2 linked regions of the Magnetococcus sp. PR-3 genome follow. The protein of the gene in region 2 interacts with the protein of the main gene of each other region in a pairwise test. Links are inferred from orthologs where the notes say so. Each region holds a gene or a part of one and is shown on either strand. Other genes may lie near its edges.

Evidence for each region. Proteins that work in one complex are often made in the same cells at the same time.
Region 1: the proteins of accC (region 2) and cysM interact in binary tests that used the Escherichia coli proteins (3 or more experiments, as listed by UniProt). The link is inferred for Magnetococcus sp. PR-3 from one-to-one orthologs.

The regions. Positions count from the first base shown.
Region 1 is NZ_JBAHUQ010000032.1:75,430-78,330, forward strand. It holds cysM (cysteine synthase CysM), read left to right. Parts: upstream 1-956; coding sequence 957-1,847; downstream 1,848-2,901. Other genes in the region: V5T57_RS16350 (ABC transporter permease), read right to left, coding at 1-232; V5T57_RS16355 (ABC transporter ATP-binding protein), read right to left, coding at 229-870; V5T57_RS16365 (ParA family protein), read right to left, coding at 1,931-2,704. UniProt on the Escherichia coli protein: Two cysteine synthase enzymes are found. Both catalyze the same reaction. Cysteine synthase B can also use thiosulfate in place of sulfide to give cysteine thiosulfonate as a product.
Region 2 is NZ_JBAHUQ010000004.1:50,517-58,485, reverse strand. Bases 3,673-6,477 are described here. They hold accC (acetyl-CoA carboxylase biotin carboxylase subunit), read right to left. Parts: upstream 5,842-6,477; coding sequence 4,504-5,841; downstream 3,673-4,503. Other genes in these bases: aroQ (type II 3-dehydroquinate dehydratase), read right to left, coding at 6,346-6,477; accB (acetyl-CoA carboxylase biotin carboxyl carrier protein), read right to left, coding at 5,846-6,334; V5T57_RS04240 (phosphoribosyltransferase), read right to left, coding at 3,826-4,398. Outside these bases: V5T57_RS04250 (DUF748 domain-containing protein), read left to right, coding at 1-112; V5T57_RS04245 (methyl-accepting chemotaxis protein), read left to right, coding at 495-3,119; more of aroQ, read right to left, coding at 6,478-6,816; V5T57_RS04220 (hypothetical protein), read right to left, coding at 7,192-7,752. UniProt on the Escherichia coli protein: This protein is a component of the acetyl coenzyme A carboxylase complex; first, biotin carboxylase catalyzes the carboxylation of the carrier protein and then the transcarboxylase transfers the carboxyl group to form malonyl-CoA.

The sequences.
Region 1 (2,901 bases), on a different replicon or contig from region 2:
CTGCCGCAAGCAGCATGACCATGCCCATAACCGCAACCCAACCCCAGTGGGTTTGGGCAAACAGTGTCTTTAGCACCAACCCCAATAAGGTCAATTGAATAGCAGTACGTATGGCTGCAATAATAATACGTCGGCCAATATTCAGTTGCAGGGCCACACTAGACCCTGCCATGGCCAAGACCAAAAGGGCAGCCAGCCCCAACTCCAACGGTGTAACCAACACGCCACTCATGGCTCTAACTCCCGAAAACCTTCCCCCGGTACCAGCTCAATCCTTTGGTCCGCAACCCGTAGCGCTTGTGCTTGATCGTGGGTAATCCATAAAAGTGTGGTGTTATGGCTGGCTTGAAAACCTGTTAAAACTTTTTCAACCAACTGCGCTCGGGTAGCATCCAGATTGGCTGTTGGTTCATCCAGCAAAAGTACCTCTGGTTGCCGGGCTAATAGCCGTGCAATAGCCATACGTTGCCGTTCTCCACTAGAGGTCCGGTGTATAGACCACGTCAAGCAGGCAGGCTCTAAATGTAAGGATTCCAATAAAGGTTTGGCAGCTTCTGGGTCTTGAAAATGCGCACCAACGGTATCATGCCACCATGCACTTTCTGCGGGTAAGTAGGCGACACGACTACGCCATTGTGGTGCGGGTAGATCTCTTTGCGCAACGCCTTTCCAGGAAATTTGAGTCGTGTGGGGATCAAGGTCACAGATGGCTCTAAGTAATAGAGATTTTCCACTACCTGATGGCCCCATCACAGCCCCACATCCCCCAGCTGGTAAATGCAGATTCAGTGTGTGACCGTCAGGTAGCGTAAAACCATCAACACGCAAGCCTTGTTCACCCTTTTTCCCCAAGAAATTTGTGGGGTTCATTAGCGACATTTCTTTTCTTTCATCTCTGTTTTGCTGTACAATAGCGCATGAATAAATAAATCACGCCAATTTGGAGAGCTTACACCATGGCAGCCTTGGAATCATTGATTGGAAACACCCCACTTGTCGATCTTAACCGTTTGGTTGAGGGGTGTGCAGAAGGCGTTAAACTGCTAGCCAAGGTTGAGGGGAACAATCCTGGCGGTTCGGTTAAGGACCGTGCTGCTTATGGTATGTTTATTGGTGCTGAGCAACGTGGTGAGCTAAACGCAGATACCCATGTTTTTGAGGCAACCAGTGGTAATACAGGTATTGCCCTCGCCATGATGGCAGCCCGTCGTGGTTATAAGTTGACTTTGGTTATGCCAGAGACGATGACGGTCGAGCGCCGTGCCACCATGGCGGCTTATGGTGCTGATTTTCTGTTGGTTACGGCAGAGCAGGGTATGGAGGGTGCCATTGATCTGGTTAATGAAAAAGTGGCCAATGGTGAAGGGATTAAGTTTGATCAGTTTTCCAATGATGATAACTGGAGAGCACACTACCGCACAACAGGGCCAGAGATCTGGGATGATACCAACGGTCAGATCACCCATTTTGTGAGTGCGATGGGAACCACAGGGACCATTATGGGGGTCTCTCGAGCTTTAAAAGAGCGTAATGGTGAGATCCAAATTATCGGCGTACAGCCGGATGAAGGGTCACAAATTGCTGGGATCCGTCGTTGGCCAGAAGCTTACCTACCCAAAATCTTTGATGCTTCTCGTGTCGATACCGTTTTGGATGTTAATACCGAAGAGTCACGTGAAATGACCCGTCGTCTGGCTAAGGATGAAGGGTTGTTCTGTGGTCTGTCTGCTGGTGGTGCTGTCGCAGCCGCGCTTAAGGTGTGCCAAGGGTTGGATAAGCCCGGTACGGTTGTCGTGATTATTCCTGACCGGGGTGACCGTTACCTATCTACAGATCTTTTTGTGTAACTTTTACGTCCAAATCAGCAAGTCAAAAAAAAGGGGGTGTATCACTTGGATACGCCCCCTTTTTTTAAGGCTATTTTTTGAGCTTAGCCTTTTTTTCCTAACCATTTTTTATGGTTTTTATAGCGTTTTTGCGTTTCAATCCACAGCTCTTCATAGCGGTTGGAATCTGGTGTTCCTTTAGCAAAGCTGGTCACCGGTGCCCGTTTAACGCCCATCGCCTCAATAAGGTTGGACTCTTCAATAAAGTTACGGCAAAACAGCGGATGTTTGCTGGGGACCGTTTGGCTAACGACTTTATGAATGGGTTTATTCAGGTTAACCATATTGAAAAAAGGCAGCAGCAGCATTTTTTTCTGGTTCTGTTTTCCCAAAAACCTCACAAGGCGGTTGTAGGCCCGCAGAGATAAGGTGGTGGGGATCAGGGGGACCAATAGTACATCAGCAACCTCAAAAATACTTTCAGAGAGTAGTGTTAGACCTGGAGGGCAGTCCAAAAAGATATTGTCATACTCTTTTCGTAGTGGTTTTAATATACGCTTAATACCCTCTAGGGGTTTGCGTTGTTCACTGAGTAAAGTGTCAAAATGACGGTAGGAAAGATCCGCCGGCAACAGGTCCAGGTTAGGGTACCCGGTCATGCGTAGCAGCAGATCAAGGTCATGGCGACGCTCCAGTAGGCCGCGACTTCCCCCTTTAACCTTGGGTTTGACGCAGAGATAAAAGCTGGTGCCCGCTTGGGGATCCAGATCCCAGATCAGGGTAGAGTCACCTTGGCGTGCTGAAAGATAGGATATATTCACCGTACTGGTGGTTTTTCCTACCCCTCCTTTAATGTTATAAACAGCGTAAACGGGCATTTTGACGCAGACCTTCCTGATGGCCAATGGCATAGAGTGAGGCTATTTTCGCTATCTCTTCGGGCACAGTCAATGAGAGAACCGTTGAAAGCGTATTAGAGAGTGGTTATGATGCATGCGGTTTATTGTGGGTGTTTTTCAGAGTTATCCCACCTATCGAACAGCGGAACCACTGCCATTCGGGCATGATGATGCTA
Region 2 (7,969 bases):
CGGTTCATGGTTAAACGCCCCCCCCTCCACACCCATTTTCATGCAAGTCACAGGGCGGGCAGACACCCTAAAAGTTGAAATTTCTGAGTTACAACCCACCCCTCAACCATAAAATTCATCGGACACCTTACACATCTAAAGCACGATACGTTCTCCTATATGCATGCGCTCGGTTTATAACAGACAACACATGATCAAGCATATACATCTTTAATCATGCAAAACAGATACCTATTTCTCCTATCTGTACATACACTCCATTAGATATAACCCCCCCTTATGCACTGCAAAACTTTTAATTCCCTCACAGCTCGTCTATGCTCTTTTAGTATAGCTTACGGTTAATTAGCTGCATTTTTTGAGAATATATGGTCAAAGTTGACACATGTACAACTCGACCAAAAATGGCGATTTAGACTCATTCTATTTTTATGATCCCGCTGAAATCGCATGGATGCAGACCCACCATTTAACTTATCAAGATAGGTTTAACCATGTCTTTGCGTCTGAAAATTATTTTTCTTGCGACCCTTTTAATTGTTACCGTCATCTCCACACAAGGTCTCTACTCAAACTGGCATATTGCCGATGTACTCACGTTACATGTAGAGGAGAGACTCCAAGGACAAGCGCTGGCCACAGCGGCCAGGCTAGAAGATCGGCTAAACCGTACCGAAGCCGACCTTGCGGTTATCGCTGCGCACAAGGATCTGGAAAACACCTTCACCTCCTTACTCTTTGAAGATTATGAAGGGGTGACCGAAGGCTTAAGTAACCTGGAGATGTTCTTACAGCGTATTGCCCAAGCCAAACCTGAATACAACCGATTACAGCTGACTCAAAGCAAAGGAACACCCTTACTTCAGTTAGAATATGGTGAACGTAAAGAGCAGTTTACAGAGATGCCTAATGGGGACGCTCTAACATTTTTTCAACAACAGAACAATCGCCCATTCCACCGTTTTATCACTCGCCCGACCGCCAAAGAGCCAGGCCTCTATTTACAGACGGCCATGCCATTGATCGTAGAAGGTAATTTGGATGGCCTACTCTGGGTGGAACAGCCCATACAAAGACAGTTAAACAGCTGGATGAGTGATCTCCAAGCGCAGGGCTTTACCGCACTGTTACAAACCAAGCAGGGTAAACTGCTGGCCAAGACAGCGGTCGATCAACAGACGGTTAAAGCCCTATCCAGCAACCATTTAAAAGGGTGGGAGCGTTTTAACCAACCCATTGCTCAACACCAGTGGCATATGATCATTGCCAAACAGAGCCAAGTGGCTTTTGCGGTTGTTCATGAGCTGATTCAAAGCAACATTCTTATTGCAGCTGTTCTGGTTCTTCTTACGGTGTTGGGTAGCCATATCATGGTGGGGCACCTGACCCGCCGTATTGACCGGATTACCGCCACATTAGAACAGTTACGTCAGGGCGAACTCATTCAACGCATTCACATTCCCCATAAGACCGATGAACTCGATCGTGTCGCCATGGGGGTCAATGCCATGGCAGAAAATCTTGAAAACACTGTCCGCGGTATTCTTCTGCAAACCATGTCGGTCGCAACGGTGGTGAAAGAGTTACGCCATGTCAGTGAGCAACTGACCAAGGATAGCCACAACGCGACCCAATGGTCCAATGAGGTGGTACGACAGAATGCCAGTCTGGATGGTACCGTTTACAGTCAAAAAGAGGCCCTTGACCAAACCGAAGCTCAAGCCGCCCGTATGACTGAGGTTGCACAAGAGCTCTCGCAATCGGTCTTACGTATTGCTGACAATGCCTCAGCGGCCAGTGGCAATGCCACCACAGTCGCGGCAGCAGCCGAAGAGATGGCCACCAATGTAGAGGGGGTAAACAACAACCTTGTCAGTGTTGGAGACTCCATCATGCAAGCCTCAACTGCGGTGGAAAGGGTTCGCAACAGCTTGCAGGCCATTAACGCACTCTGCCAACAGGCAAGCCACGCTTCACGAAAAGCAGATGAGAGTGTACAACTTAACCAACATGAAGTGAGAAGCCTACTAACGGCAGCGGACCAAATTGGTAAAGTTGTTGGCATGATCAACCAAATCGCCAGCCAAACCAATATGCTGGCACTCAATGCATCCATAGAAGCCGCAGGTGCTGGTGAGGCCGGTAAAGGGTTTGCTGTGGTTGCCAATGAGGTTAAAGAGCTGGCTTCAGAAACAGCCAAAGCCACCAGCACCATTGCCAGTCAAGTCGAAGAGATTCAACGAATCAGTGGCCGCGTACGAGAAGCCTTTGATCAAATAAGTGGAGAGGTCGCAGATATCTCTCACTCCAATGAAGCCATTACAGAAGCCGTCATGGCACAGGATCAAGCGACTGAAGCCATTATGGATGCCATGCATCAAGTAACCCATGCAGCCCAAGAAGTGACGCAAAACGCCACAGAACTACAAGATGCCGCCTCAGAGGTTGCTCAAGCTGCATCTGCAGCGGCCGTCAATGCTGAGGTCATCGCGACAGATGCGGCTCAAGGGGCCGCCAGTGCCGAAGCTGCCGCTCAAGCCAGTAGTGCCAGTCAGCAGTTAACCTACCAAGTTAAAGAATCAGCAGAAGATATTTTCTGTGCCTCGATTGAGGTACAAAAACAGGGGCTGCGGGTTGTAGAGACCATTGAGCATATTGCCGGGTCCAACAACCACAACCGGCAACTGACCGATGTCATTGAGGAAATCAGCGATAATCTAAACCATTCGGTTCACCACCTTGATGTGGGTGGCCATGCTTTTGAGATTGGTGAGGTTAAACAAGCACATCTCGCGTGGCTGGGTAAGCTTGAGGCTGTTGTACGTCAACGAGAAGCCCTTTCACCTCAAGAAGTTGCCAGCGGTCATGAGTGTGCATTTGGGCAGTGGTATTATCAGGAAGGCACTCAACAACTGGGCCATTTAAACAGTTTCCAAGCGGTAGAAAAGACCCATTTACACATTCATGAACTGGCCCGTGAGATTGTCCATTTGGTGCATGATGGTGAAGTAGAAGCAGGCCGACAGCAGATGACACAGTTTCAAGATACCCGTAAGGATCTTTTCAAAGCGTTGGATCAGCTCTTTTTGGACCGTGATGCGGTACAGAGCAGCCGTTAATGAATCGGCAAGACAACAACCTTCAAGACTGACCCTATCAACATAGCACAGCGAACCCATGGATAGGCATCCGCACCTTTTCAGTCCAAAGCTGATCCAGCGATCCCCACTTGGTCAAACGAGAAGCGTATCTCTACGATCAAGCGCTGGGCAAACTTTGTCTTTAAAAATGAGGCCATACAGAGAATCACCCGCCTCTTCTAACTTTACGACGCTCTATATGTAGAGTAAGGACAGAGAAAATCCTTTACTTTGATGCCGTACCCCAGACCATGATCAACAGAGCGACGGGTAAGAGTGCTCTACGCCCTTACTTTCTATGCGGACACAACAGCACCGACCTACCAAAGCCTTTGGGGGGCAACAGCAATCGGCCACATGGCACTTGTGTACTGAGCATCTTTAAGGGATAAGGCGGATTGAACGGTTGGCGTATCGTCTCAGGTATGTGTTACTTAAGTGTTCCATACAGCAGATATTTAATCGCTTAGAGGTTCTGCTCTACCACCGAGACCCCCTCCCTAACCGACCTCAACCTAGCCCAGGTATGGTGTGTGACAGGGCACGATCAGCATGTATGGCTCAACCAAAAGATGGGCAGGATGCGACGGAAACAGAACCATGCAAGCCAGAGAACACGCTGTAAAACGGCCCAGGCCAATGGGGGGATACAAAGACAGCTGTACTGTTTGCGCGGGGATGAAGATTAAAGCAATGCCTCGGGTTCATCCGCATTTAGTGATGTCTCATACTGCCACCAGGCATAGAGGTTACGCATCCCCCTAAACTGCTGTTTTTCATCTAACCCATAGCCAACCAAGCGGGTATCTGGAACCTCAAACCCTACATAGCGCACAGGAATTTTCTCCGCGCGCTCAACCGTTTTGTGCAACATCACCACAAACTGAATAGAACTGGGTTTAAGCGGTTCAAGACCTTTCATCAACCGCATAGCGCTATGACCTTGATCTAAAAGCGTATCGACAACCCAGATATCTTTCCCTTCCAGCAGTACTTTATCTTCCTGTGTAAACATTGGGATATGTTCACACGGCCGTGAAGTGGTAAAGGCAACAGGTACCGTATGGTCCAAAGCACGCATCAGATCCGCACCAAATACAAAGCCCCCTTTAAGAACCACCAAAAGAACCGGATCTTTACCCACCATATCTTCACGAATCTGCACACCGAGCTCAGCAACGCGCTGGGCAATGTGTTCTTTATCGATAAAGGGCTCTAGGTGATCCAGGTTGGCTTTGGCCTCAGCACGTTGAGTCACAGGGGTAATCCTTCACTGATGGTGCACCGCAAAGCGGCTACTGTATATAAAAAACGGGTCTCTGATTATGCATCAAAGACCCGTCTAAATCCTCACTAAATGACTTCACTTACCCAGAAAACGCTCTAGGAAGTGAAGATCATATTCACCACTAATAAAAGCGGCATCCTGCATAATACGCTGATGGAGCGGAATGGAGGTCGCAATGCCACCAATAATATACTCATCCAGCGCCCGCCGCATACGGGTAACCGCTTCATCCCGGTTACGACCATGAACAATCAGCTTGCCAATCATAGAGTCATAATGGGGTGGGATCCGGTAGCCTGTATAGCAGTTGGAGTCGACACGTACACCACCACCACCAGGGGCATGATATTCGCTGATCAAACCCGGTGAAGGCAAAAATGTTTCTGGATCTTCCGCATTAATTCGACACTCAATAGAGTGACCACGCAGCACCACATCGTCCTGAGAAAAACTCATGGGAAGGTTGGCCGCAATACGGATCTGCTCTTTCACCAGATCCATACCCGTAACCATCTCGGTTACAGGGTGCTCTACCTGGATCCGCGTGTTCATCTCCAAGAAAAAGAAGCTGCCTTTATCGTACAAAAACTCAAAGGTCCCTGCCCCTTCATAGCCTACAGCATGAGCGGCTTTAGCGGCCAACGTGCCCAGCTGATGACGCTCTTCTGGGGTGACAGCAGGAGAAGGTGCCTCTTCCAAAATTTTCTGGTGACGACGCTGCAAAGAGCAGTCACGCTCACCTAAGTGCACCGAGTTACCATGCCGATCACACAGAACCTGAATCTCCACATGTCGTGGGGCTTCCAGGAATTTTTCAATGTAAATAGCATCGTTACGGAAGAACTGGCGGGCTTCATTACGGGCAACCGTATAGGCACGGATCAAGCCAGCCTCAGCATGAACCACTTTCATGCCACGGCCACCACCACCACCAACCGCTTTAATAATGACCGGAAAACCAATTTCCCGCGCAATACGCAGGGCATCTTCTTCACTGGTAACTGCGCCTTCACTGCCCGTAACCACGGGTACTTTGGCAGCGATCATGGTTTTACGGGCTTGGACCTTGTTCCCCATCAAGCGAATAACTTCAGGATCTGGACCAATAAAGGTCAGACCTGAGGCTTTGACGATCTCAGCAAACTCCGGGTTTTCGGATAAAAATCCATACCCAGGGTGAATGGCTTCCGCATCCGACACTTCCGCTGCGGCCATAATAGAAGAGATGTTCAGGTAGGAATCCATGGAGGACGCAGGCCCCACACAGACCGATTCATCTGCCACTTTAACATGCATAGAGTCTGCATCTGCAGTGGAGTGAATAGCGACGGTCTGGATACCCAACTCCTTACAGGCACGGTGCACCCGTAAGGCGATCTCACCACGGTTGGCTATGAGTACTTTCTTGAACATGGGCTTACACCGGCTCGATGAGGAACAGCTCTTCACCAAACTCCACTGGGCTGGCGTTATCCACCAGAATTTTCACAAGACGCCCGGACTGCTCGGACTCAATTTCATTCATCAGCTTCATCGCTTCGATGATGCAGAGTACTTGACCTTTTTCAATAATATCCCCCTCTTTGATAAAGGCCGCCGCATCCGGCGAAGGGGATTTATAGAATGTACCGACCATAGGAGAGGTCACCGCAACCGCGTTGCCTCGATCCTCAGCCACCTCACCAGCAGCTGGGGCTGCTGCTGCTGCCGGTGCTGCCACAGGCATACCCGCAGCGGGTGCCGCAGCCATAGGAGCTTGAGCCATATAGGCTTGAGGAGCCGCAACAACAGTCTGCTGTACGCCACGGCTAATACGCACGGTGCTGCCCTCTTGGCACACCTCAATCTCCGACACATCAGTGCCGTCGAGCATTTTGATCAATTGACGAATCTCTTTGAGATCCATAATACGCTTCCTTATGGCTTGGATGCTGCCTGATCATTCAGGTGGGCTACACCGGCTTCCATGGCATAACCATAACCACGGATGCCCAAACCCACCACCTGTCCCAAGGCGATATCACTAACGTAAGAGTGGTGTCTGAAGGGTTCCCGCTTGTGGATATTACTGATGTGTATCTCCACCACAGGTTTTTCAGCAGCCAACAAAGCGTCCCGAATGGCCACCGAAGTATGGGTATAAGCCGCAGGATTGATGACGATTAAATCGGCATTTTCCCGAGCTTGCTGAATACGGTCTACCAATGCCCCTTCATGATTGGATTGATAGAATGAGAGTTCAGCCCCCAGCTGTTTGGCCTTAGCCGCACACAATGCTTCAACATCCGCCAGGGTCTCATGACCATAGAGCGAGGCCTCGCGCAGACCCAACATATTTAGGTTGGGACCGTTCAACACCAGAATACGCCATGAGTTGGATGGGGACATACCTTTGCCCTTCAGTTTCCCCGGTGCCATACCGGGGGGATCATTGCGACCTCATCCCCAAAATCAAAATTCAATCCAAAACAGAGGATACCGATTTCTGTCGCACCAACAGTATAGAGAGGTTACACAAAAGGTTCAGGGGAAAATCGCCATTTCTGGCGTTTTTTTGTAAAAAAAATGACAAAAACGAGGGATTTTGACTGATTCGCGCCTATTTCATCGCTTTTTTTACCATCTACCAAAAAGGCTGAGTGATCGAGAGCCAAAAATGAAAAAGGGCAAAATCTGATGATTTTGCCCTTTTAGACGCTTATTCAACGAAATTTCAGCCAAATTAAGGCAAAAATATCGATACATATAGATGAGTACACATAATCAGCCGCGTTGTGTCCGATAATCTTTTACCTTATCCAACAAGCCCTTCAAGCGGCTATCCTGCCCCTGTCGGGTTTTGGAGGTAAAGTCGTAGACATAAAGCCGACCTAAAAACCCCTGTAGACGCCACATTTGCCGCTGCTGATCTTCATTTAAAACCACAGGGCTCGGAGCTTCAATCGCTTCAACGCATGGAACTGGCGCTTGCCTCTCTGTTTCTAGAGGTTCTGGCTCAGCCTCTTCAACCACCTGTGGAACGTTTGCAGCAGCTGCGTCTGGTGTTTCCTCAGGCTGAGCCCCGCGAACAGCATCATTCAATGTATGGATGGTTGCCCGGTAAGCTCTTGCTGGTGCAGCACCAAAACGCTCCAGCTCCTTCTCAATACGCTCTTCCCATATCAGATCTTGCCCAGCCAATAGTTTGGAAAGCAGAAACCACTGCCCCACCACCTCTGGATATTGATGAAGAATCTCTTCAATTTGGGCATTAGCCTCCTCAACACGGGTTTCCCGTGCCATGGTGGCTAACTGCTCTATGGTGCTTTGCCAATCCAAGCTCATCAGTCTCTCCTGCTATAAACGAACCTGTGCAGTGTGAACCATTTCCCTCTATAGGGGAAGAGTGAACCGGGCTTATACCCTTAAAAAACAGCTCTGCTTTTGCGACCCACACTCAATGTATACACCCCCCTAGACAACAATAATGATCGAGGGATGCACAACCGCGCCTGTTAGCCCTTTCTGCCATCAACCTCCGTTCTGTTCTTGAATTCATAAA